Regions from separate parts of the Pedococcus sp. P2_D7 genome, predicted to be linked through region 1. Evidence: predicted binding sites of a transcription regulator. Region 1 holds the regulator's gene; each other region holds the start of a gene.

Region 1 (2,239 bases):
GATCTGGAGCTGGGCCACGGCCTCGGCCATCGGCAGCTGAGGGAGCTGCTGCGTGGCGATCTCGGAGAGGGTCTGGCCGGTGCCCACGGTGGTCGAGTGGTCGATGACGGTGGCGGAGGCTCCGCCGGAGAAGAGCGCGACCGCCAGGGCGACCGCCGCCACGACGACGATGAGGGTCAGCGCCAGCCGGCCCGCGCGGGTGATGCGCAGCGGCGTGGCCGGCACCTGGGGGACCGCTGCCCCGGTGGGCACCGAGACCAGCTGGGGGCGAGCCGGGCGAACGGGGACCCGCACCGGCGCGGGGGCGACGTCCCAAGCGACTGCTGCACTCATCTGGTCCTCCATGGGGGCGGTGAGCTGGGGGCTCATGGTTGCGTTCATCGAACGGGTGTGCGAAGAACTGCCTGGGTGATTTCTAGCACGCATGTTCGAACGGATCAAGACACGCGTCGAACACATGTTTGGCACAGACGTTCGAAGGCCATACGCTGTGTTCATGCCCCAAGCACATCAGAGGCCACTGACAGCCCACCTGTCACAGCCGCTGAGTTGCCCGGCACACGGCATCTGACCTGCACCTTTATCGGCTCAAGTGAGGAAGCGGCATGAGCGACGACAACGTCAAGGAACTGCCCGACCGCGATCGCGGCGACGGTCTGACCGTCCGGCAGCGACGGGTGCTCGAGGTGATCCGCAACTCGGTCGACCGGCGTGGCTACCCGCCGAGCCTGCGCGAGATCGGCGAGGCCGTGGGGCTCACCTCCCCCAGCTCGGTGGCCCACCAGCTGTCGACGCTCGAGCGCAAGGGCTTCCTGCGTCGCGACCCCAACCGACCGCGCGCCATCGAGGTCGTCTCACCCGACTCGCCCGCCGACATGCGGGGCTACCGCGGCGGCGCCAGCGTCGAGGACGAGACCGCCACCTATGACGAGACCGGGATCAACGACCGCCGCCCTGAGGCGTCCTACGTGCCGGTGCTCGGTCGCATCGCGGCCGGTGTGCCGATCCTGGCCGAGGAGACCGTCGAGGACGTCTTCCCGCTCCCCCGCCAGATCGTGGGCGAGGGCCAGCTCTTCCTCCTGCAGGTCGTCGGTGACTCGATGATCGAGGCCGCGATCTGCGACGGCGACTGGGTCGTCGTCCGGCAGCAGCCCAGCGCCGACAACGGCGACATCGTGGCCGCGATGCTCGACAACGAGGCGACGGTCAAGACCTTCAAGCGCAAGGACGGCAAGGTGTGGCTGATGCCGCACAACGCCGCCTTCGACCCCATCGACGGAGACCACGCCACCATCCTCGGCAAGGTCACGGCGGTGCTGCGCCGCATCTGACCTCGACCCTCAGGTGCCGGCTGCACCGTGTGCCGCGGTACGCCCCGTGCGTGCCGCGGCACACGCGTGTCGGGGCCCCGCAGGCAGGGAGAAGGCTCAGTCACCCAGGGCGTCGAGCAGGTGGGTGACCTTGGTGGCGAACCGTTCGCCACCGTCGCCGTCGGCCCACAGCTCCCAGAGCTCGTTGTCGTCGGACTTCAGGGCGCGGTGCAGGGCCTTCGTCGCGAGCTCCTCGAGCCGCTCGTCCACCTCGATGGGGTCCTCGTCGATCCAGCGCGGCACGTTCCGCTCCCCGATCACCGCCTCGAAGTCGTCACAGGCGGCCACCACCGCGGCGGCCGCCACGGCCTCGGACATGGTGGGGGCCTCGATGTAGCCGGACGCACGGACCACCCGGGCGAGGGCGGTCTCCACCTTCCGGCGGCGCACGTCCTGCCCCGACTCCTCGAGCTCGTCGAGGAAGTCCAGTGCGTCGTCGTTCTCGAACGGCCCAGCTCCGATGGCGCCCATCTCCGAACCTCCACAGCCTGCGACAGGGGTGCAATTCCGAGAGTGCCGCGCGAGGGCGCGACACGCCAGCCCTAATCCGTGGGGCTCATCCGTTGGTACCACTCGGTGTCGACATAACGACCGAACTTGTGCCCCACCTCCCGCAGGACCCCCACCCGTTCGAAACCGGCCGCCAGGTGCAGCGCCACGCTCGCGTCGTTCGGGAGGGCCACCACGGCCACCTGGGTGTGCACGCCCGGCGCGGCGTCGAGCCGCGCCAGCAGCGCGGCATACAGGGTGCGGCCGAGGCCGCGACCCCGCGCGGTCTCGGCGAGGTAGACCGAGACCTCCTTGGTGCCCGCGTAGGCGGGCCGGGGGCGGAACGGTCCGGAGAAGGCGTACCCGAGGAGCTCGTCGGC
Region 2 (2,239 bases), on a different contig from region 1:
GGCCCATTGTGCCGACTTGTGCTGCGCGCTTTGGTGGAGCACCAGCAGCCGGACCGGGAGCACGCTGGGAGGGCCTGAAGGAGGTGCTCGTCATGTCATTGGCCACGAGCGCAGTTGCGGCGCTGCTTCCTGTCGCGGACATCGATCGCGCCAAGGGTTTCTACGACCTGCTGGACCTGCCGTTCCTGGGGACGAACGACGAGGGCAGCCTCATGTACCAGCTCAGTGGTGGCGCGATGCTGATGCTGCTTCCCCGTGAAGCGGGCACGCAGAACCCCAGCACCGCGCTGACCTGGGAGGTCGACGACGTGGTCGCCGAGGTGGCCGACCTCGAAGGGCGGGGCGTGGTCTTCGAGGACTACGACCTGCCCGACCTCAAGACCGTCGACCACATCGCCGAGATGGGTGGCGAGAAGGCGGCGTGGTTCAAGGACCCCGACGGCAACGTCCTGTGCGTCCACCAGGTGGCGAGCGGCTAGCCAGCAGCCCTCGTATGCCGTGCCCCGCCCTCAGGGGCACGCCCGACTCCGTGCGTGCGGGGTCAGGGTGCGGGTCGCTCAGGCGACCTCGATGGCGTGTCCGCCGGTGACCCGCAGGAGCTCCTCGTAGGTCGTGCGGAAGACCGTGTGGCTGTGCCCGGCGGCGGCCCACACGTGCCGGTAGCGGCTGAGCGAGACGTCGACGAGGGTGCGCACCGGGGTGGCGTGGCCGACCGGTGCGACCCCGCCGATGGTGAAACCGGTCGCCGCCAGGACGAAGTCGGCGTCGGCGCGGTCGAGGTGGTCGATGTCGTCGACGAGCTCGGCGACCTTGACCAGGTCGACCTTGTGCGCGCCCGAGGTGAGGATGAGCACCGGGCTGATGCTCTGGTCGGGGGCGTGGGCACGGAAGATGAGTGAGTTGGCGATCTCGGCCGGGGTGATGCCGAGGGCGGCGGCTGCGGCGGCTGCGGTCCGGGCGGCGTCGGGCAGGCTGACCACCTGCGGGACGACGTGGTGCACCGCAAGCGTGTCGAGGACCCGGCGCACGGCGGGGTGCCCGGTCAGGTCGGGGGTCGAGGCAGCCGGGTCGGTGGCTGGTGCGGCCGGGTCGGCGGTGGATGCGGCCGGGTCGGCGGTGGATGCGGCCGGGTCGGTGGCGGCCGGCATCGGGTCGGTGGCGGAGGCCACCAGGTCGGGGGCCGACGGCGGTCCGTCGGGCGCTGTCATGTCCCCAAACTAGGGGCGTGGGGGAGTCGCTGTCACCACTGGTTCCGCAGGGGTTGACGGGCTGTCCGTGGCGGGGTGTACGGTTCTTCTTATCGAACACTTGTTCGAACTCGTGGTCCCACGACCGGTCCACCGGTCACGGCCCGCTGGTGACGGCTCCACCGTGACCGGCGGTCCCGCGGAGCACTGCGGCTCTGGCCCTGTGATCAGGCGCCTCGACCCCGCCCGTCACAGGGCCAGAGCAGCACCCGAGTGCGCCGTCGCGCCTGCCCTCGACGGTGCTGCGTCATGCCCGGTTTCACGCTGCCCATCTCATCGCCCTCTCATCCCACCTCTCATCCCACCTCTCATCCGCACCAGACCGTGAAGGAGCATCCCGTGGTTCGCCGCTACGAAGAGACCATCGAGGTCCGCGAGGGGGTTCGCGACGATCTCACCTCCGGCACCCTGGGGGCTGCCGGAGGTGTCGAGGGTGCGGGAGCAGGACGCGAGCCCGAGGCGTTCGTCTGGCGCGGCCGGCTCTACGTCGTGCGGGCCGTGCTCGACCGCTGGCAGGAACGCCGCCCGTGGTGGCGCGACGCCCGGGAGCGTGATGGTGGCAGTGACGTGCTCACCGATGCCCGCGAGCGACAGGTCTGGCGGGTCGAGGCGAGTGCCGGCCGCCTCTGCGGGGTGGGGGTCTACGACCTGGGTGCCGACCACGGCAGCCAGTGGCGGCTGCTGAGGGTCGCGGACTGATGGGAAACCCACTGATGACCACCGAGGCCTCCACCGGGGCTTCCACCGGGGCTTCCACCGGGGCTTCCACCGGGGCTTCCACCGGGGCCGCTGCCACCCTCGACCTGCTCGACCGGGCCCGGCACTCACTGCTCGAGGCCTGCCAGAGCCAGGAGGTCACCCGGCGTTACGACCAGGCCCAGCTCGGGGCGCTGCGCGCCGCCGCCGCCGTGGTCGCCACCCGCACCTCCAGTCGTCCACCCACGGGTCAGTCGGGTCCGCGCAGCCTGTGGGAGCTGCTGCCCACGGTCGCC
Region 3 (2,239 bases), on a different contig from region 1:
CCGCGTCGGCGATGGCCGCGCCGCCGGCGACGACGGAGAGGCCGAGGGCCCCTGCGACGGCCAGACGGACCGGCTTCTGGCTGAGGTTGAGTGTGCGCATTGCGTTCTCCTGCTTCGTGTTTCGGATCCGCCCGTCCCCTGGTGGAACCGGCTGCTGATCACGAAGGTAGGAACGGGCGGCACCCGCGTCGATGGGGAGGACTACCCGCCAGGGCCGCTCAGGCACGGGTCAGCGCAGGGGAGCTCTCCCCTCGGGTCGACGTGGCCCCCGGACATGCGACAGAGCGGGCCGGGTGGTCCCGGCCCGCCCTGGGCGGAGGCAGCGCGTGGCTGCCGTGCGGTGGTGCGTGAGGTCAGACGCGAGGGTCGCGGTCCACCTCGACCTCGTCGACCTGCGTGCCGGTGGCCGGGTCGGTGTGGCTGACCCGGCGGGACGAGTAGCCGCCGCCGGCCACGCCGCGACGGTTCGTCATGACGAGCGACAGCAGGATCGCGAGAACGCCGGCGATCATGCAGATCCAGCCGATCGTCTGGAGGTCGACCCCGCCGACCGAGGACGCGTCGATGGCGAAGGTGAGGATCGCGCCGACGACGATCAGGAAGATGCCGAGTCCGATGTACATGCTTCACTCCTGGGGGATTGCGGGCACTGGTCGCCCGTTGCCTCAACTCTATCGGCCGGAGGGCTCTGACCTGCGGCAACGCGGCGCATTCTTCGCAAACCGGCCTGCGCTGCCGCGACCGTCGGTGGGCCGCGACGGGCCTGCGACGGGCCGGCGACGGGCGTGCGACGGGCGTGCGACGGGCGTGCGACGGGCCGACAGCAGTTCCGCCGTGCCGGGTGACCATCTTTCTGGTCATTGTCCCTGTGGATGGTGCTTGTACTCGAACATGTGTTCGACTATAGTTGCCTACATGTCAGCAGCCGCCACCCTCCACCCCGGCCCCACGGGGACGGTCGAGGTGCTGCGCGAGATCGACGAGCTGCTCGACCGCCACACCGGCGGAGACGTGGTCGGGGCCGCGGCCGCCGGCGCCGCCCTGGGGGCGCTGGACCGGGTGATCACCCGGTTGCAGGCGGTGCGGCTGTCCGTGGTGGCCGAGGCCGATCGGGCCGAGGTGGCGTCCGCGTCGGGGATGACCGGCACGGGCGCCTGGCTCGCGGCCCGCACGAGGCGCGAGGGCGGTCAGGCGGCCCGCGACGTGCGCCTCGCGACCGCCCTGGACGACGGCCTCGAGGCCACGCGGGAGGCGCTGGCCGCCGGTGACGTGTCGACGGAGCACGCCCAGGTCATCGCGACCGCCACGGCTCAGCTGCCGCAGGGTCTTGGCGCCGAGGAGCGCACCGCGATCGAGACCGCCCTGGTGCGCCGGGCCAAGCTCGTCGACCCGGGCACCCTGCGACGCGACGGCCGCCGAGCGCTGGCCGCCGTCGAGCGGTCGCAGGCCGAGGTCGACGCCCACGAGGACCGGGTCCTGCGCACGCAGGAGGAAGCGGCGCTGGCCAAGTCGCGCCTGACCTGGCACCAGAACGGCGATGGCACGACGAGCGGCCACTTCACCCTGCCCACGCTCGCCGCGGCGATCCTGGTCAAGACGGTCCAGCAGATCGCCTCGCCGCGACGGTTCGCCCAGCAGGCTGCCAAGGCTGCGAAGGCGGCCGGGGCGACGACCGCGACCGAAGTCGCGGACGCCACCTGGGACGCCTTCCGCGCCGCCGACGGCGACTGGGCCCACCGCTACGGGTCCGCCTTCGTGGAGCTGCTCGAGCACCTGCCCACCGACACCCTCTCGGGCAAGGTCGCGGCGACGGTGGTCGTGACGGTCGACCACGACCAGCTCAAGGCGGCGCTCGGCGCGGCCCACCTCGACACCGGGCACGACCTCTCCGCCAGTGAGGCGCGACGGCTCGCCTGCAACGCCGGCATCGTCCCGGCGGTGCTGGGGGGCAGGTCGGTGCCGCTCGACCTCGGCCGGCAGGAGCGCTTCTTCACCGAGGCACAGCGGGTCGCCCTCGCGACGGTCTACGACACCTGCGCTGCTGAAGGGTGCGACCGGCCCTACGCCTGGTCCGAGCTGCACCACGAGGACCCGTGGGCGAGAGGCGGTCACACCGACCTCGCGCTCGCGGTGCCGTTGTGCGGACACCATCACCGCAGAGCCCACGATCCCCGCTACTGGCACCGCGTCGACACCGGTGCCCAAGGGAAGAAGTCCGTCATCTACGCACTTCGGAGCT

Evidence for each region. Region 1 encodes LexA, which represses DNA repair genes until DNA is damaged. Its sites were predicted from a motif close to TCGAACANNTGTTCGA; they were not measured.
Region 2: a site for LexA is predicted at 1,301-1,316, ahead of AC1DWJ_RS00420 (YbaK/EbsC family protein). Genes of this name have one in related genera too.
Region 3: a site for LexA is predicted at 886-901, ahead of AC1DWJ_RS04545 (HNH endonuclease signature motif containing protein). Genes of this name have one in related genera too.

The regions. Positions count from the first base shown of each region.
Region 1 is NZ_JBFUEH010000008.1:75,920-78,158, reverse strand. It holds gene AC1DWJ_RS18080 (LysM peptidoglycan-binding domain-containing protein) at 1-381, opposite strand, end outside; gene lexA (transcriptional repressor LexA) at 606-1,331, shown strand; gene AC1DWJ_RS18070 (DUF4259 domain-containing protein) at 1,428-1,841, opposite strand; gene AC1DWJ_RS18065 (N-acetyltransferase family protein) at 1,913-2,239, opposite strand, start outside.
Region 2 is NZ_JBFUEH010000001.1:82,350-84,588, forward strand. It holds gene AC1DWJ_RS00415 (VOC family protein) at 93-479, shown strand; gene AC1DWJ_RS00420 (YbaK/EbsC family protein) at 558-1,208, opposite strand; gene AC1DWJ_RS00425 (DUF6504 family protein) at 1,587-1,946, shown strand; gene AC1DWJ_RS00430 (SAV_6107 family HEPN domain-containing protein) at 1,946-2,239, shown strand, end outside.
Region 3 is NZ_JBFUEH010000002.1:219,979-222,217, reverse strand. It holds gene AC1DWJ_RS04555 (CHAP domain-containing protein) at 1-100, opposite strand, end outside; gene AC1DWJ_RS04550 (DUF6458 family protein) at 354-623, opposite strand; gene AC1DWJ_RS04545 (HNH endonuclease signature motif containing protein) at 916-2,239, shown strand, end outside.